Regions from separate parts of the Pseudomonas sp. CDFA 610 genome, predicted to be linked through region 1. Evidence: predicted binding sites of a transcription regulator. Region 1 holds the regulator's gene; the other holds the start of a gene.
What was found. The regulator sigma-54, encoded in region 1, starts transcription at its own class of promoters, with help from an activator protein. The targets are predictions, from matches to a motif close to ANTGGCATNNANNTTGCTNT.
Positions count from the first base shown of each region.

Region 2: the regulator sigma-54 is predicted to act here: its motif matches at 6,627-6,646, upstream of glnA (glutamate--ammonia ligase).

Region 1 covers NZ_JAGTPM010000011.1:161,521-176,551, reverse strand. The annotation lists gene KDX39_RS21040 (KpsF/GutQ family sugar-phosphate isomerase) at 1-170, shown strand, start outside; gene KDX39_RS21035 (KdsC family phosphatase) at 171-710, shown strand; gene lptC (LPS export ABC transporter periplasmic protein LptC) at 720-1,292, shown strand; gene lptA (lipopolysaccharide transport periplasmic protein LptA) at 1,279-1,827, shown strand; gene lptB (LPS export ABC transporter ATP-binding protein) at 1,827-2,552, shown strand; gene KDX39_RS21015 (RNA polymerase factor sigma-54) at 2,748-4,241, shown strand; gene hpf (ribosome hibernation-promoting factor, HPF/YfiA family) at 4,316-4,624, shown strand; gene ptsN (PTS IIA-like nitrogen regulatory protein PtsN) at 4,637-5,101, shown strand; gene rapZ (RNase adapter RapZ) at 5,104-5,961, shown strand; gene KDX39_RS20995 (HPr family phosphocarrier protein) at 5,978-6,250, shown strand; gene KDX39_RS20990 (ZIP family metal transporter) at 6,279-7,166, opposite strand; gene KDX39_RS20985 (superoxide dismutase) at 7,195-7,806, opposite strand; gene KDX39_RS20980 (DUF2753 domain-containing protein) at 7,808-8,269, opposite strand; gene KDX39_RS20975 (class II fumarate hydratase) at 8,302-9,678, opposite strand; gene KDX39_RS20970 (hypothetical protein) at 9,671-10,066, opposite strand; gene pmbA (metalloprotease PmbA) at 10,530-11,876, opposite strand; gene yjgA (ribosome biogenesis factor YjgA) at 11,984-12,505, shown strand; gene tldD (metalloprotease TldD) at 12,551-13,990, opposite strand; gene KDX39_RS20950 (carbon-nitrogen hydrolase family protein) at 13,993-14,838, opposite strand; gene KDX39_RS20945 (YhdP family protein) at 14,887-15,031, opposite strand, start outside.
Region 2 covers NZ_JAGTPM010000004.1:202,676-217,706, reverse strand. The annotation lists gene KDX39_RS08905 (penicillin-binding protein 1A) at 1-2,031, shown strand, start outside; gene KDX39_RS08900 (YkgJ family cysteine cluster protein) at 2,206-2,661, shown strand; gene typA (translational GTPase TypA) at 2,994-4,814, opposite strand; gene thiI (tRNA uracil 4-sulfurtransferase ThiI) at 4,958-6,412, opposite strand; gene glnA (glutamate--ammonia ligase) at 6,747-8,153, shown strand; gene KDX39_RS08880 (chorismate mutase) at 8,341-8,898, shown strand; gene KDX39_RS08875 (DUF4124 domain-containing protein) at 8,967-9,500, shown strand; gene KDX39_RS08870 (DUF4124 domain-containing protein) at 9,503-10,120, shown strand; gene glnL (nitrogen regulation protein NR(II)) at 10,563-11,648, shown strand; gene ntrC (nitrogen regulation protein NR(I)) at 11,645-13,081, shown strand; gene mgrA (L-glyceraldehyde 3-phosphate reductase) at 13,303-14,340, opposite strand; gene KDX39_RS08850 (sulfonate ABC transporter substrate-binding protein) at 14,367-15,031, opposite strand, start outside.

The DNA.
Region 1 (15,031 bases):
ACGAAGTCATGACGATTCACGGCAAAACGGTGAATGCGGACATGCTCGCTGCAGAAGCGCTGAAAATAATGGAAGATAACAAGATCAGCGCCCTGGTCGTTGTTGACGAAAACGATCACCCGGTCGGGGCATTCAACCTGCAGGATCTCCTGCGCGCAGGAGTGATGTAAATGCAGACCCAGGCAGCGAACAGCGAACTGATGCAACGCGGCAAAGCCATCAAACTGGCGGTCTTCGACGTCGACGGCGTACTGACGGACGGTCGACTGTACTTTCTTGAAGACGGCAGTGAATTCAAGACATTCAACACACTCGACGGCCAAGGCATCAAAATGCTGATAGCCTCCGGTGTGACCACGGCCATTATCAGTGGCAGAAAAACACCCGTGGTTGAGCGCCGGGCAAAGAATCTGGGCATCGAGCACCTTTATCAGGGGCGCGAAGACAAATTGGTGGTACTGGACCAACTGCTGGCCGAATTGAACCTGAGTTACGAACAGGTCGCCTATCTGGGCGATGATCTGCCAGACTTGCCGGTCATACGACGCGTCGGTCTGGGCATGGCGGTTGCCAATGCGGCCGGTTTTGTCCGCCAACACGCTCACGGCATTACACAAGCGTGCGGCGGCGAAGGGGCTGCACGCGAATTTTGCGAACTGATCCTGAGCGCGCAAGGCAACCTTGAAGCGGCCAACTCCGCCTATCTATAGAAGCCATTTATGTTCAGCAAGAAAATTCGAAAACTGATGTTTTTCGGAGTGCTGGTATTGTTGTTCGGTGCCGTAGGCTACTGGAACATCAACCCGGAAAGCTTCATGGACCAGCCAGTGAGCCCGGTCGACGAGACCGCCATTGATTACTATGCGGTCAATACGCACACCCATCAGTACTTGCCGGACGGTGGCCTCCAATACGAAATGACGGCTGACAAGGTAGAGCATGTCAAGGCCACTGACGTGACCCTGCTGACCACACCTGATCTGCAGATGTACCGCGGCACCGAGTTCCCCTGGCATGTGCAGAGCAAGCAGGGCGAGGTCTCCCCTGGAGGCGAGCAGGTGGAATTGATCGATTCGGTTCGCGTTGCGCGCACCGACGAAAAACAACGTACGACTATCATCACCAGTAGTCGCATGACCGTATTCCCACAGAAGCAATATGCGCAGACCGACCAAGACGTTAGAATCGACGCTGCTGGCGGTGTCACTACGGCCAAGGGAATGAAAGCATATTTGAAAGACAGCAGGATGGACCTGCTGTCCAACGTCAGAGGACAGTATGAGGCTCGTTAAAACTCTTCCTTTTTTGCTCGGCCTGGGCGCAGCACTGGGAAGCGCGAGCGCCTGGTCCCTGCCAACTGACCGCGATCAGCCGATCCACATTCAGTCCGATGATGCGCAGCTTGATGACAAGAAGGGCGTTGCCACCTACAAGGGCAACGTCATCATCACGCAAGGTTCGATGAAGATCACCGGCAATACGGTGACCATCACGCGCAACGCTCAGGGCGAAGTGGATATCTTCACGTCTGTCGGCAACCTGGCCTACTACGAGCAAAAGCCGGCGGTCGACAAACCGATCGTGCAGGCGTACGCCGTCACCATTCAGTATTACGCCGCTCAGGACCGTATCGTCCTGATCGACAAGGCCAAGGTTGTCAACGACGGCAACACGTCCGAAGGCGAGAAGATCGTCTACGACACGGTCAGGCAGGTCGTCAGTGCAGGCCGTGCCAACGGTGGCGCTAAAGTGACCACGCCACGCCCACGAATCGACATGGTTATCCAGCCGAAAAAGAAAACCGATCAACCGCAGAAGGCCCAGTAATGGCGACGCTTAAAGCCCAGCATCTGGCTAAAAGCTACAAAAGCCGTCAGGTCGTGCGCGATGTGAGCATTTCCATCGAAAGCGGCCAGATTGTCGGCCTGCTGGGCCCCAACGGTGCCGGCAAGACCACCTGCTTCTACATGATTGTCGGACTGGTACAGGCTGATCAGGGCCGTGTACTGATCGACGACCTGGACGTCAGCCATCAACCCATGCATGGTCGTGCTCGTGCAGGCATCGGTTATCTGCCGCAGGAAGCCTCGATCTTCCGCAAGCTGTCGGTGGCCGACAACATCATGGCTATCCTCGAGACCCGCAAGGAACTCGACACCGCTGCCCGACGCAAGGAACTGGAAGGCCTCCTCCAGGAATTCCACATCACGCATATCCGCGACAACCTCGGCATGAGCCTTTCGGGCGGCGAACGTCGCCGTGTGGAGATTGCACGCGCCCTGGCGACAGCACCCAAGTTCATCCTTCTGGACGAACCCTTCGCAGGCGTGGACCCTATTTCGGTAGGCGACATCAAGCAGATCATTCATCACCTCAAGGCCAAGGGCATTGGCGTGCTGATCACCGACCACAACGTTCGCGAAACGCTGGATATCTGTGAAACAGCTTATATCGTCAATGACGGACAACTGATCGCAGAAGGCGACTCGCAAACCATTCTGGCAAACCAGTTGGTTAAAGAAGTCTATCTGGGTCACGAATTCCGCCTGTAAAAGCCGCCTTTGAAAAAGCCGCATCCGGCCCTTCAAGGCCGCCAATATCGATGCGGCTTATTGACAAGACATTATTTCTCGTAACGCTCTAGGCAAACGCCGTGCTTTCAGGCATATAATTTGCTTAAGTTGGCGTTTCGGCGCCTGTAGTGGATGGCGCGTGAGCGCCGGCGAATAAGGTGTTTAGCCCCTGCCATGAAACCATCGCTAGTCTTGAGAATGGGCCAGCAGCTGACGATGACACCGCAGCTGCAACAGGCAATCCGCTTACTCCAGCTATCCACACTGGACCTCCAGCAGGAGATCCAGGAGGCGCTGGAATCGAACCCCATGCTGGAACGCCAGGAGGAAGGCGACGACTTCGATAACTCCGACCCGATGGCGGACAACATCGAACAAAAGCCCAATCCCGATGTTCAGGAACCGACCTATCAGGAATCTGCGCCTACCGTAGATAACCTCGAGGAAGGCGAATGGAACGAGCGCATTCCCAATGAGCTGCCTGTCGATACGGCCTGGGAAGACATCTACCAGACCAGCGCCAGCAGCCTGCCCAGCAATGACGATGATGAGTGGGACTTCACCACCCGTACATCCGTCGGAGAAAGCCTGCAAAGCCACCTGCTCTGGCAGCTCAATGTTGCTCCGATGTCCGACAAGGATCGCCTAGTCGCCGTCACGCTGATCGACTGCATCAACAATCAAGGCTATCTCGACGAGACTCTTGAAGAGATTCTCGAGTCCTTCGATCCCGAGCTGGATATCGAGCTTGATGAGATCGAAGCCGTCCTGCACCGCATCCAGCAATTCGAACCGGCCGGCATCGGTGCGCGCACTCTGAGCGAATGCCTGCTGCTGCAACTGCGCCAGCTACCGGCAAAGACGCCCTGGCTGAGCGAAGCGCAGCGCCTGGTTACCGATTACATCGACCTGCTGGGCAGCCGTGACTACGGCCAGCTCATGCGTCGCATGAAAATCAAGGAAGACGAACTTCGTCAGGTTATCGAACTGGTGCAGAGCCTGAATCCGCGCCCAGGCTCGCAGATCGAATCCACCGAAGCCGAGTACGTCATTCCAGATGTCATCGTGCGCAAGGACAACGAACGCTGGCTGGTCGAGCTGAACCAGGAATCGGTACCGCGCCTGCGAGTCAATCCGCAGTATGCAGGCTTCGTACGCCGTGCAGACACCAGCGCCGACAACACCTTCATGCGCAATCAGTTGCAGGAAGCCCGCTGGTTCATCAAGAGCCTGCAAAGCCGCAACGAAACGCTGATGAAGGTCGCCACTCAGATCGTCGAGCATCAGCGCGGCTTTCTGGAGTATGGCGATGAGGCCATGAAGCCGCTGGTATTGCACGATATCGCCGAGGCGGTGGGCATGCATGAATCAACGATTTCCCGCGTTACCACGCAGAAGTTCATGCACACGCCACGCGGTATTTACGAGCTGAAATACTTCTTCTCCAGTCACGTCAGCACCTCAGAAGGCGGCGAGTGCTCATCCACGGCAATTCGCGCAATCATCAAAAAACTGGTTGCGGCGGAAAATCAGAAAAAGCCGTTGAGTGATAGCAAGATCGCTGGTTTACTGGAGGCACAAGGCATTCAAGTAGCCCGTCGCACAGTTGCCAAATACCGCGAATCTCTTGGGATTGCACCGTCCAGCGAGCGCAAGCGACTGATGTGATGCAGGCCGAGCCACAGCGTTCCAGTGGCAGGCATTACGCCTGCCTCTTTATGCACTGGCAAAGGAGAAGCTGTATGCAAGTCAACATCAGTGGACACCAACTGGAAGTGACCAAGCCACTCCGTGAATACGTTGAGCTAAAGCTCAAGAAACTCGAAGGGCATTTTGACAAGATTACAAACGTGCAGGTCACGATGGCGGTCGAGAAACTGAAACAGAAGATCGAAGCCACGCTGCATATCCACGGTGGAGAGGTAGTTGCCAATGCTGAACATGACGACATGTACGCGGCCATCGACCTGCTCACTGACAAGCTCGACAGACAATTGCTCAAGCATAAGGAAAAGCAGCAAAGCATCCTCAAGGGTGCAAACGCTCGCTGACGCTCACCACACATGATCCGACTTGAAGAAATCCTGACCCCCGGCCGTTCCGAAGTGAACGTGCCGGGCGGCAGCAAGAAAAGCGTACTCGAACATATTGCCCGACTGATTGGCCGCGAAGTACCGGGGCTTGATTGGGAAACAGTATTCAAGGCGCTCGTCGCCCGTGAAAAACTTGGCTCCACCGGTTTCGGCAACGGTATTGCCATCCCTCACTGCCGTCTTGCCACCTGTGGCGAACCTGTCAGTGCCGTCATTCATCTCAACGATTCCGTAGACTTCGATGCCATCGACGGCGCGCCTGTCGATCTGCTGTTCGTGCTGCTGGTCCCGGAGGCTGCCACAGACAAGCATCTGGAACTGCTGCGCCAGATCGCCAGCATGCTTGATTCCAAGGATGTCCGGACACGCCTGCGCAGCGCCAAGACCAATGAAGCGCTCTATCAAGTGGTGCTAGACGTGCAGAACGGCAACTGACCATGCGCATGATCATCGTGAGTGGCCGCTCCGGCTCGGGCAAGAGCACGGCGCTCGATGTACTGGAAGACAGCGGCTTCTACTGTGTCGACAACCTGCCTGCCGGATTGCTTCCGGAGCTTGCCGAACGAGCCTTGATCAACACCGAACTGGCCGAACCGCTGCTGGCGGTTTCCATCGATGCCCGCAACCTGCCCAGTCACCTGACCCGCTTCCCGGCCATGCTCGACGAGGTACGTGCGCGCAATATCCAGTGCGATGTGTTGTATCTGGATGCCGACGAAGCCACCCTGCTGAAGCGCTTTTCCGAGACCCGCCGGCGCCATCCGCTGAGTACATCGGACCGCTCGCTGGCCGAGGCCATACGTGACGAGAGCGCGCTGCTGGGGCCGATCATCGATCTGGCCGACCTCAAGATCAACACCACTCACCTCAATCTTTACCAACTGCGCGACACGCTCAAGCTGCGTCTGTTGAACAAGCCGGAACCAGGCACTGCGTTTCTGATCGAGTCGTTCGGTTTCAAGCGCGGCATGCCGGTCGATGCAGACCTGGTCTTTGATGTGCGCTGCCTGCCCAATCCGTACTGGAAGCCTGAGCTGCGCGATCATTCGGGACTCGAACAACCTGTCATCGATTATCTGGCGGCACAGCCCGACGTTGAAGAAATGTTCCAGGACATCTCTTCCTACCTCACTAAATGGCTGCCTCGTTTCGCTGCAAGCAATCGGTCCTATGTGACCATTGCCATTGGCTGCACAGGCGGGCATCACCGGTCTGTCTATCTGACAGAGCGGCTGGGGCAGGTTCTGCAACCATCACTCAAGAACGTTCAGGTTCGCCACCGCGACCTCAGCTGAAAGGAACACCTCTGCGATGCCCGCTCGTCAAATCACCATCATCAACAAACTGGGCCTGCATGCCCGCGCAGCCGCCAAGTTCGTAGGGGTCGCAGGCAAACACGCTTGCCAGATAAGAGTTGGCCGCTCGCCGGAGAGCATGGTCGACGGCAAAAGCATCATGGCCGTGATGATGCTGGCCGCTGGCAAAGGCACCGAAATTCATCTTTCGACTGAAGGTGAAGATGAGCAGGAAGCACTGGATGGCCTGGTCGAGCTGATCAACAACAAGTTTGACGAAGGCGAGTAAGACACTTCTTACACGCCCCACTCAATTGTCAGACCAGCGCTGTATCCATCACCATCATCAGACAGAACCCTGCAATCAGCCCCAGACTGGCGATCCTGTTGTGTCCATTGAGACGTGATTCGGGGATGATTTCGTGGGTCACCACCAGCAGCATGGCGCCTGCGGCAAGAGCCAGACCGAATGGCAGCAAAGGCTCGGCGATTGCGACGAGCCAGGCCCCCAGTAATGCGAACAGAGGCTCCACCAACCCGGACGCGGCGCCGATCAGAAACGCCCTGACCCGCGACATCCCCGCCCCCGCCAGTACCATCGCGATCACCAGTCCTTCAGGCACATCCTGCAAGGCAATACCGATGGCCAGACTGTCAGCTTCCGACAAGCCTCCGCCTGCCGATACACCAATTGCCATGCCCTCTGGAATGTTATGCGCCACGATGGCGATCACGAACAGCCAGATACGCGGCGCAATTGCCGGGTGATCCTGAATGCTTCCGGACTGCGCGCCCTGAGAAACGCTGTAATCCACTGCGAACAGGCCAAGGGCACCCAGAACGATTCCAAGTCCGATCAGGCCGCCAGCGCCCCACGGCGTTAACCCCAGGCCCTCGGCAGCTGCGAGGCCCGGCACGATCAGTGAGAATGCCGTCGCGGCCAGCATCACCCCGGCGCCAAAACCCAGCAGACCGTCCGACACCATGATTGGCATCTTGCGGATCACCAACACCGGCACCGCACCCAGCGCAGTTCCCAGAGCGCAGATCGCGCCACCTTCCAAGGCACGCAGCAGGCGCGGCTCAAGGTTCAGCCAGGCCAACCCTTGAGCCGCCAGTAAAGCCATACCCGCCAAGAGCAGCACGGTGCCTACTGCAAGACGAAACAACCGGACACTGCTGACAGCGAGTATTTCAGAACGCATAGACGGCCTTGGTTCGTGTTGAGGAATATCAGGCCACAGCGGCCTGATAACGCCGGGACACCTCGTCCCAGTTGACGACGTTGTAGAACGCATTGATGTATTCAGGACGACGGTTCTGGTAGCGCAGGTAGTAGGCGTGCTCCCATACGTCGAGACCCAGAATCGGCGTGTTGCCGCTCATCAACGGGCTGTCCTGATTACCGCTGCTTTCCACCACAAGCTTCTTGTCCGGCGTAACGCTCAGCCAGGCCCAGCCGCTGCCAAAGCGAGTCAGCGCCGCCTTGGTGAAGGCTTCCTTGAAACTGTCGAAGCCGCCCAACTGGGCGTCGATGGCTTTAGCGACCTCACCTTTCGGCAGACCGCCACCGCCGGGCACCATGACTTCCCAGAACAGCGAATGGTTGGCATGACCGCCGCCCTGATTGATCACTGCGGGGCGAAGGTTCTCGGGTAATTGCCTGACGCTGGCGACCAGCTTTTCGATGGGCCACTCGGCGTATTCGGTACCGTCGACGGCCGCGTTGAGGTTGTTGATATAGGTCTGGTGGTGCTTGGTGTAATGGATCTCCATGGTCTGCGCATCAATATGCGGCTCCAGGGCATCGTAGGCGTAAGGCAGTTCGGGCAAGGTGTAAGGCATTTCAATGTGCTCCGTAGAAAAGGCCAGGGTTGGCCGCAGAATCGCGCTGCAATGAATAGCGTGTGTGTTCGCTGCTGCTGTTCAGGAGTCGATGCGTGCGCGGGTATTCGCCGTGTTCACTGATGAAGCCCAACAGCTCGACGTAGGTTTTGCTGCTGTGCCGCAATGCAGCATGGCGCAATGCGGGCTGCAGACGCTGGTCCTGCATGGTCTGCAGCAAATGCTGGTGAATGGCGCACAGGTATTCGGCACTCTCCTCCGGCTGCCCCAGACTCAAATGCAGGTCGGCGAGGTTGTGATGGGAAATTACACAGGCCGCGACGGCTTCGTCGGCATCCGGCCAGCGCTCGAACAGAACCTGTGCCAGCGCCAGCGCCTGGAGGTACAGCTCACGGGCCTCGACCCATTCGCCGAGACTGAAACAGCGATTGGCCTGTTCAATGGTGCGTTTCCAATGCTGCATGACATACCTCCAGATGCGTTGGCCGGACCGAATCAAATGCCGCCGGCGGTGAGTTTCTCGGGGTTGAGCAACACTTCCAGCTGACTGCGCTGCAGATCGGTGTGCTCCAGCGCGACGTCAATCACCGGGCGGCCTTCCTGATAGGCTTTCTTGGCGATTTCGGCTGCTTTCTGGTAGCCAATGATCGGGTTGAGCGCCGTGACCAGAATCGGATTGCGCGACAGCGCCTCCTTGAGTTTGGCCTCGTTGACCTTGAAGCTGGCGATCGCCTTGTCAGCCAGCAGCCGACTGGAGTTGGCAAGCAACTCAAGGCTGCTGAGCAGGTTCTGGGCGATGATCGGCAGCATCACATTCAGCTCGAAGTTGCCGGACTGACCTGCCACGGTGATGGTGGCGTCGTTGCCGATGACCTGCGCGGCCACCATGGCGGTGGCTTCCGGAATCACGGGATTGACCTTGCCCGGCATGATCGAAGAACCCGGTTGCAGCGCCTCCAGCTCGATTTCACCGAGACCGGCCAAAGGACCGGAATTCATCCAGCGCAAATCGTTGGCGATCTTCATGAGCGAAACGGCGGTTGCCTTGAGCTGACCCGAGACAGCAACGGCGGTGTCCTGCGAGCCGATCAGCGCGAACAAGTCCTTGCCCTGCGTAAACGTGACGCCACTCAGTGTGCCGAGGTGCGCGCTGAATCGGGCAGCGAACTCGGGATGCGCGTTGATCCCGGTGCCGACTGCCGTACCGCCCTGCGCCAGGGACTGCAGGCTGGGTTGCAGGCCTTCGAGATGTTCGATGTTGGCCCGAATCTGCTGCGACCAGCCGTTGAGCACCTGACTCATGCGCACCGGCATGGCATCCATCAGGTGCGTGCGGCCAGTCTTGACGAAGGCGTGAACCTGCACAGCCTTGTGCTCGGTAACCTGGACCAGGTGATTCAGGGCGGGTAGCAACTGCTCATGCAGCGCCAGCGCAGCGCTGACATGAATCGTGGTCGGAATGATGTCGTTGCTGCTTTGTCCGCAATTGACGTGATCGTTGGGATTGACCGGCTCGCCCAGAATGCGGGAGGCAAGCGTGGCGATCACCTCGTTGGCATTCATGTTGGTGCTGGTGCCGGATCCGGTCTGAAAGATGTCCACCGGGAAATGGGTCATGAAGTCGCCACTCAACAATTGCTCGACCGCGCCGACAATCGCCCTGCTCTGCCCTTCGCTGATCTGCTCCAGTTCAAGATTCGCGTGAGCCGCTGCTGCCTTGGCCAGCAGCAGTGCACGAACGAATTGCCGGGGCATGCGCTGATGGCTGATCGGAAAGTTATCCACCGCACGCTGAGTCTGTGCGCCATACAGGGCGTCGGCCGGCACCTGCAAAGGGCCCATGCTGTCGCGTTCGATACGGGTATTACTCATCGCAATGTCCTTGCACCAGTTCAGAGGGAGAAATTGAGGGTTGCAGCACGCAGGACGCCAGTTGATGAACACAGGCTTCCCAGCGCTGACGACGGGCAGGCGTGGAGGCAAGCGCCTCGACATCGCGCAGCGGGCGCCAGGCCTGGTCCAGACACAGGCAGCGCCAGTGCCAGGGCAGCATCGTGTCGCGGGCAGTGTCCATCAGCAGACGGAAGGAGGTTTCTGCGATCAGCGCGTGAGGCGTGGCGGTGAAACGCGCCAGATACCGCCCTTCGGCCAGGTAATGCTCGATCAGACGCGGCTCGTCAGGCTCAAGGGCGCAGCGAATCCGTAGACTCAGACCGCGCCAGTTTTCCAGATAAGGCAACTCGTGCAGAACAGATCCCATGACCGCGACCCATCGTGAAATGAGATTCATTATTGAATGAGATCGAGAATCAAAACAAGAGAAGAGTTGAATCGGATTGACCAGAGGGGGAGGGATATCCCTATCAAACGCTGATCTGAGGGGACGTGACCAAGCCCTTATCGCGATACACAAGTCATTTGGCGCTCAGGTAAGACAGCAACGCTTTTGGCGCGATAGTGCGAACACCACCGATTGCGACTGGGCGACGGATGAATCAGTGCCAGGACGAAGGAACCCCAGCGAAGCCGGGGCTGGAACCGGAGCGAGGACGTTTGCTGACCTTGTTCTGTCAACGTGAGTCGCCGAGGGACGAAAAGGTGATGTGCGCGATGCGCTGGACTGGCTGAGTGCGCCATCCATGGCAGTTGTGACGCGGAGCGTCACGCAATGCATGCCCACGTGGAGCGATGGGCATGGAGCCTCGGCACGTTAAATGATCGGATCAGCTCCCCGCAACCGTCATGCGCTCGATCAGCACCGAGCCGGTGCGGATGTTGCTGCGCAACTCGACATCGCTGCCAACGGCGACGATCTGCTTGAACATGTCACGCATATTGCCGGCAATGGTCACCTCTTGGACGGGGAATTGAATCTCGCCGTTCTCGACCCAGAAGCCCGCAGCGCCGCGCGAGTAATCGCCTGTCACCATGTTCAGGCCGCTGCCCATCAACTCGGTCACCAGCAGGCCACGGCCCATGCGCCGAATCAGCGCGTCCTGATCTTCCGTGCCATGGGTCACGAACAGATTGTGCACGCCGCCTGCGTTGGCGGTGCTCGGAAGGCCCAGCTTGCGTCCCGAGTACGTACTGAGGATGTAGGAGACCAGATCGCCGTTCTCCACGAATGGCTTGGCGTAGGTCGCCAGGCCATCGCTGTCGAACGCCGAACTGCCCATGGCGCGCATCAGGTGGGGACGCTCGTCAATGGTCATCCACTCCGGGAACAGTCGCTGGCCTAACGAGTCCTGCAGGAATGAGGATTTGCGATACAGCGTGCCGCCGGAAATCGCGCCCAGCAGGCTGCCAAACAGACCGCCAGCCAGTTCTGCTGAGAACAGCACCGGCACTTCACAGGTCGGCACGGGGCGTGCGCCCAGACGGCTAGCGGCCCGCTGCGCAGCCTTGCGACCGATGCTCTCGGCGTCCGCGAGCAATTGGCCCTGACGGTTCACGTCGTACCAGTAATCGCGCTGCATCTGGCCTTCGCCTTCGGCAATCATCACGCAACTGAGGCTGTGCCGGGTCGACGCGTAGCCGCCGATGAAGCCGTTGCTGTTGCCGTAGACGCGGCAACCCTGGTGGGTATTGAGCGTGGTGCCGTCGGCATTCTTGATGCGAGGGTCAGCGTCAAAGGCGGCCGCCTCACAGAGCAGCGCTTTCTCGATGGATTGCTCGGGCGTTATATCCCAGGCGTGGTAAAGATCGAAATCCTGAATGTCTCTGGCCATCAACGCAGCGTCAGCAAGACCCGAGCTTTCATCTTCCGACGTATGCTCGGCAATCGCCAAGGCTGCAGCGACCGTTTCGCGAATCGCGTCAGCGCCGGTGGCCGAGGTACTGGCCGAACCTTTGCGCTGACCGACGTACAAGGTGATGCCGAACCCCTGATCGCGGTTGAACTCGACCGTTTCAACTTCGCGCTGACGCACCGAGGTCGACAGTCCCTGCTCCAGCGACACCGCGACTTCACAGGCGCTGGCGCCCTGACGTCTGGCTTCGGCAATGATCTGTTCGACCTGCTCCTGCAGTTCAGGCAAGGCCTGTGGGCCGACGCTTTGGGTTGCACTCATGATTTTCTCCATCAAATTCTGCTTTCGGCACAGGCCGAATACCGACCGGGCCGGACAAGCGGCCCTCGACTGGTTATCATGGCGGCGTTTCTTTGCGGACTGCCCCCATGGTTGATTCTTACGACGACTCCCTCGACGGGGAGAAAAGCAAAACCCAGGTCAAACGAGAGCTGCACGCTCTGGTTGATCTCGGCGAGCGACTGACGACACTCAAAGCCGATGTGCTGGCCAAGCTGCCGTTGACCGATGCCTTGCGCAAGGCTTTGGCCGAAGCGCCCAAGCACACGGCCAACATTGCGCGAAAGCGGCACATCCTGTTCATCGGCAAGCTGATGCGCGATCAGGATCAGGAAGCCATTCTGGTTTTGCTGGACCAACTCGATGCCTCCACTCGCCAGTACAACGAACGTTTTCACGGCCTGGAGCGCTGGCGAGATCGCCTGATCGCGGGCGATGACAGCGACCTCGAAAAATTCGTGGTCGAATACCCGGATGCCGACCGCCAGCAACTGCGTTCCTTGATCCGTCAGGCTCAACACGAAGTTGCACGCAACAAACCGCCGGCTACCAGCCGCAAGATCTTCAAATACATTCGTGAGCTGGACGAAATTCAACGCGGTCTGCGTTGATCTCGACCTCGGGGCTGGCCAGCATCGGCCAGTCCCGGCTCATGTTCAGTTACCCGTACCGCCAACCGTGATCGCATCGATTTTCAGCGTAGGCTGACCCACGCCAACCGGCACCGATTGCCCGTCCTTGCCGCAGGTCCCGACACCGCTGTCCAGCGACAGGTCGTTACCCACCATCGAAACCCTGCTCATGGCTTCCGGCCCATTGCCGATCAAAGTCGCACCTTTGACAGGCGCGGTGATCTTGCCGTCTTCGATCAGATAGGCCTCACTGGTCGAGAACACGAACTTGCCGCTGGTGATGTCCACCTGACCGCCGCCCAGATTCGCGCAGTAGATGCCGCGCTTGACCGACGCAATGATTTCCTGGGGATCGCTCTGACCGCCCAGCATGTAAGTGTTGGTCATGCGTGGCATCGGAAGATGCGCATAGGATTCGCGACGACCGTTGCCGGTCCGCGCCACACCCATCAGGCGGGCGTTCAACTTGTCCTGCATATAGCCCTTGAGCACGCCGTTTTCGATCAGGGTCGTGCATTCGGTCGGAGTGCCCTCGTCATCGACACTCAACGAGCCGCGACGGCCAGCCAGCGTGCCGTCATCGACGATCGTGCACAGTTTGGACGCCACCATCTCGCCCATCCGGCCACTGTAGGCCGAACTGCCTTTACGATTGAAGTCACCTTCCAGGCCATGTCCCACGGCTTCATGCAGCAGAACGCCCGACCAGCCGGAACCCAGCACGACCGGCAAAGTGCCTGCAGGTGCAGGAATGGCTTCAAGATTGACCAGCGCCTGACGCAACGCTTCGCGGGCATACCCCATGGCGCGGTCATCGGTCAGGAAATAACGGTAGTCGGTACGACCGCCACCACCATGGCCGCCGCGCTCGCGACGACCGTTCTGTTCGACGATGACGCTGACGTTGAAACGCACCAACGGTCGTACATCGGCGGCCAGGCTGCCGTCAGCCGCAGCCACCAGAATCCGCTCCCACACGCCGGCCATGTTGACCGAAACCTGCTGAATGCGTGGGTCCAGCGCGCGGGTCGCTACATCGATACGCTTGAGCAACTCGACCTTCTCGGCGCGAGTCAGTACTTCAAGCGGGTTATCTGGCGCATAAAGCTGAGCCACGTCCTGCGACGTGAAGGCCTGCACGCTGCCGTTCTGACCGGCACGAGAGATAGAGCGTGCCGCGCGCGCGGCGGTGAGCAACGCCTCCTCGGTGATTGCATTGCTGTAGGCAAAACCGGTTTTCTCACCGGACTGGGCACGCACGCCCACACCCTGATCGAGGTTGAAGCTGCCTTCCTTGACGATGCCGTCTTCGAGCGCCCAGGACTCGGAGATCATCCCCTGAAAATACAGATCAGCGGCATCGATACCCGGTCCGGCCAGCTCGCCCAGCACCGATTGCAGGCTGTCCAGACTCAGGCCGCCGGGGGCCAGAAGGTGTTCACTGACTGAGGACACGTCACTCATATTCACTCCGAAGCAGGCCGCAAAGCGTCCTGCGAAAAAAAGCGCCGGTGACTGGACACCGGCATCCGCGCCCGTATGGACGCCTGTTCTTCACTGTCACGCGTGGCCAGCAGCACGGCTTCACCCTGCGTCTGCTGAGCCAGGACCCGCCCCCATGGATCGATGATGGCCGCGTTTCCGTATGTTTCCCGGGGCCCTGGATGCACCCCGCCTTGTGCAGCTGCCAGCAGATAGCACTGGGTTTCAATGGCACGCGCCCGGATCAGAATGTCCCAGTGCGCGGCACCCGTCACCGCCGTGAAGGCTGATGGCGCAGTGATCAGCTCAGCGCCGGCTTCACGCAGTGCGGTGTAAAGCTCCGGAAAGCGCAGGTCATAACAGACGCTCAGTCCGAGCCGTCCCACCGGAGTGTCGGCCACCACCACGTTGTTTCCATGATCATAGTCATCCGATTCACGGTAGCGACCTCGATTGTCTGCGACGTCCACATCGAACAGGTGAAGCTTGTCGTAACGCGCAACCTGCTGGCCATGCTCATCGATCAGCAACGAGCAGGCCGTGACCTTGCCATGGGGCTGATCATCGGGCGGGAGGGGAATCGTTCCGGCAACTATCCATAACTTGAGGTCGCGCGCGGCCTGTTTCAACCACGGAAGGATCAATCCCTGACCTGCGGCTTCGGCGCGACCGATGTCGGCAGCGTCCCGACGGCCCATGGCGGCAAAGTTCTCGGGCAGCACCGCAAGCCGGGCGCCGCCCTCGGCGGCCTGTTCCAACAAGGCGCGTGCACGGGTCAGGTTACCCGCGACGTCGCTCTGGCTGACCATCTGAATCACTGCAAAAGACATGGCGACCCTTTTTTGAATGGCATGGGCACCACTGTACTCCATGACGCGCTATTGAGGCTTTTCAAAAGGCTTGTCGAAGGTAATCTTCGGCTCTTTCCACGGACCCTCGACTTTGTATTGCACGCTGGCGAACCGAGCCACCTTGTCACCCAGCAGCTTGTCCACCAGAAACAGCGCACCTCCGATGGCTGGG
Region 2 (15,031 bases), on a different contig from region 1:
TCGCGCAAAACCACCGAGATTCTTCTCGCCTTGCAAATCGAGCGCCAACTGACCAAGGACGAGATTCTCGAGTTGTACGTCAACAAGATTTATCTGGGCAACCGGGCCTATGGCATCGAGGCGGCGGCGCAAGTCTACTACGGCAAATCGATTCGCGATGTAAGCCTTGCGCAAATGGCCATGATTGCCGGTCTGCCCAAGGCACCGTCACGTTTCAACCCACTTGCCAACCCGACCCGCGCCAAGGAACGCCGCGACTGGATCCTGGGCCGCATGTACCGCTTGGGCAAGATCGACCAGACTGCCTACCAGGCCGCTCTGAGCGAGCCGCTGAACGCCAGCTACCACGTTCCCACACCGGAAGTTAACGCGCCTTACATTGCAGAAATGGCACGCGCAGAAATGGTCGGCCGCTACGGCAGCGATGCCTACACCGAGGGTTTCAGGGTTACCACCACTGTTCCGAGCGACCTGCAGGAAGACGCCAACAAGGCAGTTCAGCGCGGCCTGATCGACTACGACCAGCGTCATGGCTATCGCGGACCGGAAAGCCGCTTCCCCGGCATGACCCGCGCCAACTGGGTTCAGGAACTGACCAGACAACGCCCGATCAACGGCCTGGAGCCGGCTATCGTGACTCAGGTCGACAAGGCCGGTCTGACGGTACTGACCCGCAATGGCGAACAGGAAGAGAAGGTCGACTGGAGCACCATGAAGTGGGCGCGCCCTTACCTGAACACCAACAGCCTGGGCGCCAACCCCAAGCAGCCGGGTGACGTTGCGAAGGTCGGTGATCTGGTTCGCCTGCTGCGTCAGGACGACGGTTCACTCAAATTCAGTCAAATTCCCGTCGCGCAGAGCGCACTGGTGTCGCTGGATCCGCAGAACGGTGCCATCCGCGCACTGGTGGGCGGTTTCGCGTTCGAGCAAAGCAACTACAACCGTGCCATGCAGGCCAAGCGTCAGCCAGGCTCCAGCTTCAAGCCCTTCATCTACAGCGCTGCGCTGGACAATGGCTACACGGCTTCCAGCCTGGTAAACGACGCGCCTATCGTGTTCGTCGACGAATACCTGGACAAGGTCTGGCGTCCGAAGAACGACACCAACACCTTCCTCGGTCCGATTCGCCTGCGTGAAGCCCTGTACAAGTCGCGCAACCTGGTGTCGATCCGCCTGCTGCAAGCCCTGGGCATAGACAGCACTATCGACTACATCACCCGCTTCGGCTTCGCGAAGCAGGACCTGCCGCGCAACCTGTCGCTCGCACTGGGTACGGCAACGCTGACGCCGATGGAAATCGCCACTGGCTGGAGTGCTTTTGCGAACGGCGGCTACAAGGTCAGCCCTTATCTGATCCAGACTATCGAGAACCGTGACGGCCAGACGATCTTCACCGCCAACCCGCCAAGCGTGCCGGCTCATGATGTGAAGGCTGCACCGGACACTTCGACCTTTGCAGTACACGACAGCCCGAACCTGACGACCACGTCATCCACGACGCCTGCCGAACCCCAGGCACCTGCCGTGGCCGAGCGTATCGTCGACAGTCGCACGACGTTCATCCTCAACAGCATGTTGCAGGACGTGATCAAGCGCGGCACCGGACGTCGCGCGCTGTCGATGAACAGGCCTGACATTGCAGGCAAGACCGGTACGACCAACGAATCCAAGGATGCCTGGTTCTCGGGCTACAACGCCGATTACGTCACCACGGTCTGGAGCGGTTTCGACCAGCCGGAAAGCCTGGGACGCCATGAATTCGGCGGCACGGTTTCCCTGCCGATCTGGATGGACTACATGAGTGCGGCATTGAAAGACAAGCCGCCACACCAGCAGGCAGAGCCGGACGGCATCCTCAGCCTGCGCGTCGACCCGGTCAGTGGCCGCGCGGCAACGCCGAGCACGCCGAATGCGTTCTTCGAGCTGTTCAAGAGCGAAGACACGCCGCCGAGCGTCAACGAACTGGGCGGCAGTAGCGCTCCGGGCAGCCCGCTGCCAGCGGATGAGTCGGCGCCGATCGACCTGTTCTGACGCACTGAATGTGACGCAGAGCGCAGGCGTAAATCATGCCCGCGCTCTGCGTGGACATACCGCCGATGGTGCACACCTGCACGACCGACAGTCGCCCCGGCAATTTTTACTTACTCCAAGACCGTCGAGCCCGGTATGATCGCGCGCCCGATTCACCCGGAAGTCTGAACTCAAATGAAACCCACCTTGATCGCCGCCGCAGAACTCGATCGCATCGACACCTGGGCCAAGTACTCCAGCCACATGTGCGGAGGCTGCGTGTCCAGCTGCTGCACGCTGCCGGTCGAAGTCAAGATCAAGGACCTGATCCGTATCGGCATCGTCGATGATTTCGAACGTGGCGAGCCCGCGAAGAACATCGCCAAGCGGTTGCAGAAGGAAGGGATCGTCGAGCGTTACAACCAGAAGACCGAGATATTTACCCTGCAGCGCATGAGCAACAATGACTGCCTGTATCTGGACCGTAAAAGCCGCCTGTGCACCATCTACGACAAGCGCCCCGATACGTGCCGCAACCACCCCAAAATCGGACCGCGCCCTGGCTACTGCGCCTACAAGCCCAAGGCAGTTGTACGCCCAGAAAGCGGCTCCCTGAGAAACGCCACCAGCGCGCCTGTCCCGAAGTTCTGAGTGACCGCCCCGAGTGAGGCTCAGAGCACGAGCACATGATCGTGCATAGGCTCCGCTCTCATCGCTATACACAAGCCTTGCTGCAAACGTGAGCGTGGGAGGCGGCTGGTCGGCGATTCTTTTTCTGAAGCGACCTATCAGCCACCGAACTGACGCCATCGCCGGCAAGCCGCCTCCCACAGGGTACGCATTCAGTCAAAGACTTTGATGATCGTTCCCACGCTCCATGGGAACGCGGAGCCTCACCACGATGAGGCCTTACAAAACCCGCACAAATAAAAACGCCCCCGGCCTTTCGACCGGGGGCGTTTTCATTCAGCGAGGGCTAAGTATCAAGCCTTGGCTTTCTTGGCAGCGCGGGTACGCTCGCCTTCGTCCAGGATCTTCTTGCGAAGACGGATCGACTTTGGCGTGACTTCGCACAGCTCGTCGTCCTGGATGAATTCCAGAGCCTGTTCCAGAGTGAAGCGAACAGGTGGAACCAGAGCGATGGTTTCGTCTTTACCCGAAGCACGCATGTTGTCGAGCTTCTTGCCTTTGGTTGGGTTGACGCCCATGTCGGTGTCACGGCTGTTCAGACCAACGATCTGACCGTTGTAGATCTCTTGACCGTGCTCAACGAACAGCTTGCCACGCGCCTGGAGGGTTTCCAGGGAGTAGGTCAGCGCCTTGCCGGTTTCAACCGAGACCAGAACACCGTTCTGACGGCCGGACATCTGGCCGGACTTCATGGTGTCGTAGCGATCAAAGATGGAGGTCAGGATGCCAGCACCGTTGGTCAGGGTCAGGAACTGGTTACGGAAACCGATCAGACCACGAGCAGGGATGTTGTATTCCAGACGCACACGACCTTTGCCATCCGGCACCATGTTGGTCAGATCGCCTTTACGCAGACCCATCTCTTCCATGACCTTGCCCTGGGATTCTTCAGGGGTGTCGATGGTGACGTTTTCGAACGGTTCCTGCTTGTTGCCGTCGACGACGCGGATGATCACTTCAGGACGACCAACGCCCATTTCGAAGCCTTCGCGACGCATGGTTTCGATCAGTACCGAAAGGTGCAGCTCACCACGGCCGGAAACCTTGAACTTGTCAGCCGAGTCGCCTTCTTCAACGCGAAGAGCAACGTTGTAGAGCAGCTCCTTGTCCAGACGCTCCTTGATGTTACGGGAGGTCACGAACTTGCCTTCTTTACCGCAGAACGGCGAGTCGTTTACCTGGAAGGTCATGGAAACGGTTGGCTCATCGACGGTCAACGGCTTCATCGCTTCAACGTTCAGCGGGTCGCACAGGGTGTCGGAGATGAACAGTTCGTCCATACCGCTGATGCAGACGATGTCGCCGGCAGCCGCTTCTTCAACGTCAACGCGGTGCAGACCGTGGTGACCCATCAGCTTCAGGATACGACCGTTACGCTTCTTGCCGGAAGCGTCGATAGCCACGACCGGAGTGTTCGGCTTGACGCGACCACGTGCGATACGGCCAACACCGATGACGCCCAGGAAGCTGTTGTAGTCCAGAGCGGATATCTGCATCTGGAACGGACCGTCACGGTCAACAGCCGGCGCAGGTACGTTGTCGACGATCGACTGGTACAGCGGGGTCATGTCTTCAGCCATGTCGGTGTGGTCCAGACCGGCAATACCGTTCAGGGCCGAGGCGTAGACGACTTTGAAGTCCAGCTGTTCTTCGGTGGCACCCAGGTTGTCGAACAGGTCGAAGATCTGGTCCAGAACCCAGTCCGGACGCGCGCCTAGACGGTCAACCTTGTTGATGACCACGATTGGACGCAGGCCGGCTTCGAAAGCCTTCTTGGTCACGAAACGGGTCTGCGGCATAGGGCCGTCCTGAGCGTCGACCAGCAGCAGCACGGAGTCGACCATCGACATTACGCGCTCTACTTCACCACCGAAGTCGGCGTGGCCCGGGGTGTCCACGATGTTGATGTGGTAGCCGTTCCAGTTGATCGCGGTGTTCTTCGCGAGAATGGTAATACCGCGCTCTTTTTCCTGGTCGTTGGAGTCCATCACGCGCTCGTCGTTGAGCTCGTTGCGCTCCAGAGTGCCGGATTGACGCAGGAGTTTGTCTACCAGGGTGGTCTTACCATGGTCAACGTGGGCGATGATGGCGATGTTGCGTAGATTTTCGATCACTTGTGTATCTCGATCAGAGGATTCGGTCTGCTGACGGTTTAACGCCGGCGATTAACAGTTACTAGTCGGCAAAAGCCGTTACGGCTTGGCGACTGGTGTCGGGGGGCCGGTGACGCAAGCCACAGGCAAACAGCCCCGGGCACTTAGCTCGGTCGATAAACGCGCACATTGGCATGCCCCTCACTGAGCAAATGGTGGGCATGCAGGCGACTCATGACGCCTTTGTCGCAATACAACAGGTACTGGCGCGTGTTATCCAGTTCCTTGAAACGGCTGTTCAATGCATAGAACGGCAGCGTTTGTACTTCTATGCCCGGCACCTGCAGCGGCTGGTCTTCCTGCGCATCCGGGTGACGGATGTCGATGACGACCTGACCGGCCAGCGCCTGGCTGACTTCTTCTATATCGACATTGCGGCTCAGATCGTCGATGACCCGATCGATCGAAACCAGCTTCGCGCGCTCGAGCGCCTGCTCGAGAATCGCCATGTCGAACTGTTTTTCTTCGTACTCAACGCGATTCCGCTTGGCGTTGGTCTTGGGGTTGACCGAGATCACCCCGCAATACTCAGGCATGTGCCGGGCAAAGTCGGCCGTACCGATCTCCGTCGCCTGATCCACGATGTCCTGCTTGTGGCTGGCCACCAGAGGCCGCAACACCAGCTTGTCGGTCGCCGAATCGATCAGCGACAGATTGGGCAGTGTCTGGCTGGACACCTGTGAAATCGCCTCGCCAGTGACCAGCACATCGATTTCGAGCCGATCAGCCACGGATGAAGCAGCGCGTAACATCATACGCTTCAAAACTACACCCATATGACTGTTATCGACTTTCTGCAGAATTTCTCCGAGAACTTCTTCGAAAGGCACGCTCACGAACAGCACGCGCTGGGAGCTGCCGTACTTCTTCCAGATGAAATGAGCGACTTCCATCACGCCCAGTTCGTGGGCACGACCGCCCAGATTGAAGAAGCAGAAGTGCGCCATAAGCCCGCGGCGCATGATCTGGTAGGCCGCAACGGTCGAATCGAAACCGCCGGACATCAATACCAGGGTCTGCTCCAGCGCGCCGAGCGGGTAACCGCCCAGGCCCTTGTGCTGGTCATGAACGACGAACAACCGTTGGTCGCGAATTTCCATTCTGACCACCAGATCGGGCTTTTTCAGCTCGATTCCGGCCGCCCCGCACTGCTGGCGCAACTGGCTGCCGACGTATTTCTCGACATCCATGGAGCTGAAATCGTGTCGTCCGGCACGCTTGCAACGCACGGCAAACATCTTGCCCGGCAACAGGTCGGCATAATGCGCCTTGCACTTGGCAACGATGTCATCCATGTCGCCCAGCGGGTATTCGGCCACCTGCAGAAAGTTGGCGATACCGGGCATGCAACTCAGGCGTTCGGTGATGCCCTGCAGGACTTTGGGGTCGGTCAGCCGGGTCTCCACCTCGAGGTTGTCCCATACGCCGCCCACCACAATGTCCGCGTCCAGTTCCCGGAGCACGGTACGAATGTTCTTGCCCAGCTGCCGGATGAACTTCTTGCGAACCGGCGGGCTTTTGATGGTGATTTCTGGGAAAACTTTAACGATTAGTTTCATGGAAACGGTGCGTGAGGTGCCGACCAAAAAAGGGGGGCGCGGATTATAGCGGAAATTGCTCACGGTTTAACCAGTTATCGTACAGCCAATCATCGACGCACCAAAAAGGGTCGACCACTCAATTGACAGCGCCATAAGAGTGCGTGAATTTCCGCAGAATCCTGATTTGAAGCCCTGAAAGCCTCGGATTGAGGCAAAAAACCCAACACGGGGCACTGGCATGCAAATTGCTCCCTTGTGAGGCAGGTTGCCTTGGCAGAGTATTCGCGCCGGCATCACCCAAATTCAAGGGGCCCAAAACTATAAGGCGGTCCCTAGCCACCCGGAGGACACCATGTCGAAGTCGGTTCAACTCATCAAAGATCATGACGTTAAGTGGATTGATCTGCGCTTCACAGACACCAAGGGCAAGCAGCAGCACGTCACGATGCCTGCGCGCGATGCGCTGGAAGACGACTTCTTTGAAGTCGGCAAAATGTTCGACGGTTCCTCCATCGCTGGCTGGAAAGGTATCGAAGCCTCCGACATGATCCTGCTGCCGGACGACGAAACCGCCGTTCTCGACCCGTTCACCGAAGAGCCGACCATCATTCTGGTCTGCGATATCATCGAACCTTCGACCATGCAGGGCTACGATCGCGACCCGCGCGCCATCGCCCACCGTGCAGAGGAATACCTGAAGTCCACCGGTATCGGTGACACCGTATTCGTGGGTCCTGAGCCAGAATTCTTCGTCTTCGACGAAGTGAAGTTCAAGTCCGACATCTCCGGCTCCATGTTCAAGATCTTCTCCGAACAGGCTTCCTGGATGACTGACGGCGACATCGACGGCGGCAACAAAGGCCACCGTCCTGGCGTCAAGGGTGGCTACTTCCCGGTTCCACCGGTCGACCATGACCACGAAATCCGTACCGCAATGTGCAACGCCCTGGAAGAAATGGGCCAGGTCGTGGAAGTCCACCACCATGAAGTTGCCACTGCCGGCCAGAACGAAATCGGCGTGAAATTCAACACGCTGGTCAAGAAGGCTGACGAAGTTCAGACCCTCAAATACTGCGTACACAACGTTGCCGATGCCTACGGTCGTACCGCTACCTTCATGCCGAAGCCTCTGTATGGCGACAACGGTTCGGGTATGCACGTCCACATGTCCATCGCCAAAGACGGCAAGAACACCTTCGCAGGTGAAGGCTATGCCGGTCTGTCCGACACTGCCCTGTTCTTCATCGGCGGTATCATCAAGCACGGCAAGGCACTGAACGGTTTCACCAACCCGTCGACCAACTCCTACAAGCGTCTGGTTCCAGGTTTTGAAGCACCGGTGATGCTGGCCTACTCGGCACGTAACCGTTCGGCTTCCATCCGTATTCCTTACGTCTCCAGCCCACGCGGCCGTCGTATCGAAGCACGCTTCCCGGATCCGGCAGCCAACCCGTACCTGGCGTTCGCCGCACTGTTGATGGCTGGCCTGGACGGCATCCAGAACAAGATCCACCCTGGCGACGCAGCTGACAAGAACCTGTATGACCTGCCGCCTGAAGAGGCCAAAGAGATCCCACAAGTTTGCGGCAGCCTGAAAGAAGCCCTGGAAGAACTGGACAAGGGCCGTGCGTTCCTGACCAAGGGCGGCGTATTCAGCGACGACTTCATCGATGCCTACATCGAGCTGAAAAGCGAAGAAGAAATCAAGGTACGCACCTTCGTACACCCACTGGAATACGAGCTGTACTACAGCTGCTGATCCAGTCGCGCCAGCGTTGATGGCCTGACGTTGATGGCGTAACAGAAAAGACCTCCTTCGGGAGGTCTTTTTGTTTCAGCGGGATCATGACTGGCCGTGATGCATGAACTTTTGTTCACCGTGTGGCGCTGGCAGCGGTCAGGAACATGACGTTTACTCTATGTCCCTTTTCAAGATGGACTTCACCATGCGCATGCTTCTGGCCACTTCGTTACTGACTCTGACCTGCATGTCCTCCGGTTTCACCTTCGCTGCCGAGCAGAAATCCTCTGCGCTGGAACCGCTCCTGCAAGCCATCAGCGAGCGCCTGACGATTGCCGATCAGGTGGCCTTGAGCAAATGGGACAGCGGCAAGGCAGTGGAAGACCCGCCCCGCGAACAACAGGTGATCACCGCTGCCCAGGCGCGTGCCGCCGAGTTCAAGCTGAGCCCGGATGACGTCCAGCGGCTGTTCCGCGCGCAGATCGAAGCCAACAAACGCGTCCAGAACGCCCTGCTTGCCCAGTGGCACGCGGCAGGCAAGGCGCCCGACACGGCTCGCCTCAGCCTGGTCGATGACATCCGTCCGAAGCTGGATCGTCTGCAGACCGAATTGTTGAAAGCGTACGCCGACTTCCAGCCGGTTCGCGAATCGAGTGATTGCCAGACGCTGCTGGACGCTGCACTCAAGCGCCACCTCAGCGACCCGATTCATGATCAGGCGCTGGTGCTTGCCACCGCGGATCTGTGCGCAACGAAACTGTAAGCCTGCTGCACGACACAGGGCGAAGTGTTCTATGCTGGTGACCTTTGCCCTTCGCTGTCGAGAGCCTCATGCGTCAAAGCCTCATCTGCCTGTTCCTATTGATCAGCCTGCCTGCCGTAGCGCAGATCTATAAGTACACCGACGCGAATGGCAACACGGCGTTCAGTAATGAGCCACCCAACGGCGTCAAGACCGAGGTCGTCGAACTGCCGCCACTCAACAGCGTGGAGTCCCGTCCATCCAGACCGACGCTCAACACCGCGCCGCAAACAATCGAGCCGCAAACGCAGACACAGTCTCAAGACGCCTACAGCACACTCGAGCTCTCCGACCTGCCAACCGACGAAGCACTGCGCGCCAACAACGGCTCCTTCATCATCGGTGTGAAAATCCAGCCGCGCCTGCAACAGGCCCATCGCCTGCAACTGCTGCTGGACGGCAACCTGTATGGCCAGCCCACCAACCTTCCCCGCTTTCAGGTAATGAACATTGATCGCGGTGAACACAGCTTCGCGGTGGTGGTGAAAGACGGCGAGCGCATCATTCAGCAAAGCGAGACCATCACCCTGACTGTGCAACGCGTTCACCTCGGCAAGCCATGAACATGCGCAACCTGCTGCTGACGCTATTGTTGCTGTGCACGTTGCCCGCGCTGGCGGACGTCTACACCTACATCGACGCGAACGGCAACCGGGTGTTCACCGACCAGCCGCGCAAGAACGCCAAGCGTGTCGACATCCCGCCCAGCAATAACATGACCGGCACACCGCCGACCCGAACGCTGAAAGCCAAGCCTGCCGAGAGCAAGCCGCCTGCGATCTTTCAGTATCAGTTATTGCGGGTGCTGGTGCCGGAGCCCGACGCCACGATCAGCAGCCCCAGCGGCGATCTGATCGTGACCGTCAGCAGCGACCCGGTTCTGCAACCCGGTCACAGCTATCGCCTGCTGCTGGACGGCGTACCTGTCGGCCAACCTGGACGCAGCCCCGTCTTCCCGCTGAGCAACATCGACCGGGGCACGCATCAGCTGTCTGTCGAGATTTCCGACACGATGGGTCGAGTTCTGGAAAAGACGCCCAATCAGCCCTTTCACCTGCAGCGCGTCACGCTGGCTCAAAAGCGTGCCACCAACCCGTGCAAGCCTGAAGAGTACGGCGTTCGCCTGGAATGCCCGCTCAAGGACAAGCCCAAGCCCGAAAGCAGCATTCTGCCGTTCTTCTGATTCATCCTCGTCGAATGACACCTTCCCTACTGAAGAATAGCGACTATGGGAGGCGGCTTGCTGGCGATGCGATTCTTCGAGCGGCCTGTACGGTCCCTGAACTGAAGCGATCACCGATAAGCCGCGTTTCAGGTCCGGTGCTCGCACCGGGTCTTCAAACTCAGTTATTCCCTGGCACCTTTTTGGTGCGCAACTCGTGCATACGCGCAACAATACAGCCCACTCTGGTTCAGAAGTGCCCCTGAGGCAGCGCCGTATGCGGGCACGATTTCGGAAAAAGCAGTTGTTTTGCAGAGAAAGCGCTTCTTTTCGGAGCCTTGGTTTGGTTTTTGCAACTTCTCAGGCATAGCACCCCGTCACGCACCGTAATGGTGGCTTTACTTGTGCCGACAAGCACCTGCATAGCGCGATTGCCATGTGCCAAAAGAGGTCAACACGATTCATGACTATCAGCGACGCGCTGCACAGACTGTTACTGGATAACCTGACCACTGCAACGATTCTGCTCAACGCCGACCTGCGTCTCGAGTACATGAACCCGGCAGCGGAAATGCTGCTCGCCATCAGTGGGCAGCGCAGCCATGGGCAATTCATCAGCGAACTGTTCACCGAGTCGGCCGAAGCGCTGAGTTCGCTTCGCCAGGCCGTCGAACAGGCGCACCCTTTCACCAAACGTGAAGCCATGCTCACCGCGCTGACCGGCCAGACCCTGACCGTCGACTACGCCGTGACCCCGATCCTGAGCAAGGGCGAAACCCTGCTGCTGCTTGAAGTCCATCCTCGTGACCGCCTGTTGCGCATCACCAAGGAAGAAGCTCAGTTGTCCAAGCAGGAAACCACCAAGATGCTGGTGCGTGGACTGGCCCACGAAATAAAGAATCCGCTGGGCGGGATCCGCGGCGCCGCACAACTGCTGGCGCGTGAGCTGCCTGAAGAAAGCCTCAAGGACTACACCAACGTCATCATCGAGGAGGCAGACCGCCTGCGTAACCTCGTGGACCGCATGCTGGGCTCCAACAAACTGCCTTCGCTGGCGATGACCAACGTGCATGAAGTGCTCGAACGGGTGTGCAGCCTGGTCGAAGCCGAAAGCCAGGGCTGCATCACGCTGGTGCGCGACTACGATCCGAGCATTCCGGATGTACTGATCGATCGTGAGCAGATGATTCAGGCGGTGCTCAATATTGTACGCAACGCCATGCAGGCCATCAGCGGTCAGAACGAATTGCGCCTGGGCCGCATCACCCTGCGCACCCGCGCCATGCGCCAGTTCACCATCGGCCACGTGCGCCACAGGCTGGTGAGCAAGATCGAGATCATCGACAACGGCCCGGGCATTCCGGCCGAGCTTCAGGAAACCATTTTCTACCCCATGGTCAGTGGCCGCCCGGATGGCACAGGGCTTGGTCTGGCCATTACCCAGAACATCATCAGCCAGCACCAGGGACTTATCGAGTGTGACAGCCATCCCGGCCACACCACATTCTCGATCTTCCTGCCGCTGGAACAAGGAGCAGCTTCGACATGAGCCGTAGTGAAACTGTCTGGATCGTAGACGACGATCGTTCCATTCGCTGGGTACTGGAAAAGGCCTTGCAACAGGAAGGCATGACCACGCAGAGCTTCGACAGCGCCGATGGGGTGATGAGTCGCCTGGCCCGTCAGCAACCGGACGTGATCATTTCCGACATCCGCATGCCGGGTGCCAGCGGCCTGGACCTGCTGGCGCGAATTCGCGAACAGCATCCACGTCTGCCGGTCATCATCATGACCGCTCATTCGGACCTGGACAGCGCCGTGGCGTCGTATCAGGGCGGTGCGTTCGAGTACCTGCCCAAGCCGTTCGATGTCGATGAAGCCGTCTCGCTGGTCAAGCGCGCCAACCAGCACGCTCAGGAACAGCAAGGTCTGGATGTCGCGCCGACCCTGACCCGCACACCCGAGATCATTGGCGAAGCGCCAGCGATGCAGGAAGTGTTTCGTGCTATCGGGCGCTTGAGCCATTCCAACATCACCGTGTTGATCAATGGCGAGTCCGGCACCGGTAAAGAATTGGTCGCCCACGCGTTGCACCGCCACAGCCCGCGCTCGGCTTCGCCGTTCATTGCGCTGAACATGGCGGCGATCCCCAAGGATCTGATGGAGTCCGAGCTGTTCGGTCACGAGAAAGGCGCATTCACGGGCGCTGCCAACCTGCGTCGCGGACGCTTCGAGCAGGCGGACGGCGGCACGTTGTTTCTCGACGAAATCGGTGACATGCCTGCCGACACCCAGACCCGTCTGCTGCGTGTTCTGGCAGATGGCGAGTTCTATCGTGTCGGTGGTCATACGCCGGTCAAGGTGGATGTGCGCATCATTGCTGCGACTCACCAGAATCTGGAAACCCTCGTTCAGGCCGGCAAATTCCGTGAGGACTTGTTCCACCGCCTGAACGTGATCCGCATTCACATTCCGCGCATGTCGGACCGTCGTGAAGACATCCCGACACTCGCCCGTCACTTCCTGAGCCGTGCCGCGCAGGAACTGGCGGTCGAGCCGAAGCTGCTCAAGGCCGAGACCGAGGAATACCTCAAGCATCTGCCCTGGCCGGGCAACGTGCGTCAGCTGGAAAACACCTGCCGCTGGATCACGGTCATGGCTTCAGGCCGTGAAGTGCACATCAGCGACCTGCCGCCAGAATTGCTCAGCCTGCCGCAGGATGCGGCGCCGGTCACCAACTGGGAGCAAGCGCTGCGTCAATGGGCCGATCAGGCGCTGTCACGTGGTCAGTCGAGTCTGCTGGACAGCGCGGTGCCGACGTTCGAACGCATCATGATCGAAACCGCTCTGAAACACACCGCGGGCCGCCGCCGCGATGCCGCCGTGTTGCTGGGCTGGGGCCGCAACACCCTGACCCGCAAGATCAAGGAATTGGGCATGAAGGTCGATGGCGGGGATGATGACGAGGGAGAGGAAGGCTGACCGACCTGCCTGAACGCCGATCGTGCCCACGCAGTGCGCTCGGCGTCATACGCAAGTCTGACTGGATAAATGCAAACCTTGTGGAAGGCGGCTTGCCGGCGATAGCGCCAGGCCAGTCACTAACGGGGTGACTGAAAAACGTATTGCCGGCAAGCCGCCTCACGGGGCTTTATATTCGCCCATTGGAATTTGTGCAGAGCGTGGGAACGACCCAGCTCAAGTCACTCCGCCAGCGACGGTTTCTCCCACAGGTTGATCCCGCCTTCCACCGCGAAACTGTCGATCTCGGTCAGCTCTTCCTGGCTGAACGACAGGTTTTTCAAGGCACCGACGTTCTCGACGATCTGCTCGGGACGGCTGGCACCGATCAAGGCGGACGTCACACGAGGATCGCGCAGTGTCCAGGCCAGGGCCATTTGTGCCAGGCTCTGGCCGCGACGCTGGGCGATTTCATTTAAAGCACGCACGTGAGCGATGTTCTGCTCGGACAGGTGCGAGGCCTGCAACGAACCGCCGCCCGGACGATTGACCCGTGCATCCTTGGGCACGCCGTTGAGGTACTTGTCCGACAGCAACCCTTGCGCCAGCGCCGTAAAGGCAATCACACCCGCGCCCAGTTCCTCAGTGGCGTCGAGCAGGTCTTTCTCGACCCAGCGATTGAGCAGGTTGTAGGCCGGCTGATGAATCAACAGCGGCACTTTCCACTCTTTGAGCAGCGCGGCAATTTCACGTGTCTTGGCCCCGGAGTAGGACGAAATACCGATGTACAGCGCCTTGCCCTGTTGCACAGCAGTGGCCAGTGCGCTGGCGGTTTCTTCCAGCGGCGTGTCCGGGTCGAAGCGGTGCGAATAGAAAATATCGACGTACTCCAGCCCCATACGCTGCAGGCTTTGGTCAAGGCTGGCCAGCACGTATTTGCGCGAACCGCCGCCCTGCCCGTAAGGCCCCGGCCACATGTCCCAACCCGCCTTGCTGGAGATGATCAACTCGTCACGGTACTGCTTGAAGTCTTCGCGCAGCAGACGACCGAAATTGATTTCGGCACTGCCGTACGGAGGGCCGTAGTTGTTGGCCAGGTCGAAATGGTTGATGCCCAGATCGAACGCGGTGCGCAGCATGGCGCGCTGGGTGTCGATGGGCGTGCTGTCACCGAAGTTGTGCCACAGCCCCAGCGACAGCGCCGGCAGGACCAGCCCACTGCGACCGGTACGGCGATAAGGCATGTCGTTGTAGCGATGTTCGGCAGCGATATACGTCATTGAATCCTCTCTTGTCAGGGGGATACTCAAGGCCTGTTCCACACGGCCTGCTGGATATCGACCCGCTTGGGCACCAGGTGGTTGTCGTAAAACAGATCGGCGGTCGCCTGTTGCGCACGAACGATCTCTGGCGTGATGGGCAGGCTCGGTGATGCCGGGCGATGGTCAAGATACTGAGTGATGACCGCTTCGGACAAGCCCATGCTGCGCGCCAGAATCTGAATGCTCTCGTTACGTTGCGAGCGAGTCAGCGCATCGGCGGCAGTCAGTTCGTCGAGCACGTTCTGCACAAACGCCCCGTTGCTGTCAGCAAAGCCGCGGCGTGCAGTATAGAAAGGGCCAGACAGCCCGAGCCCTTCGCCATTGGCCAGCAGGCGGCTGTGGCCTTCGTTGAGGGCGATGGAATAGTACGGATCCCAGATGGCCCAGGCATCGACACTGCCGTTTTCGAATGCAGCGCGTGCGTCGGCCGGGGTCAGGTAGATCGGCTGAATGTCCTTGAACGTCAGTCCTGCTTTGTTCAGTGCCCGCAACACCACGTTGTGCGCGCTGGAGCCTTTCTGAAACGCGACCTTGCGCCCTTTCAGATCGGCAACGCTGCGCAACGGACTTTCGCTGCGCACCAGAATGGTCTCGGCCTGGGGCTTGGCGGGTTCGGCGCCGATGTAGACCAGGTCGGCACCCGCCACCT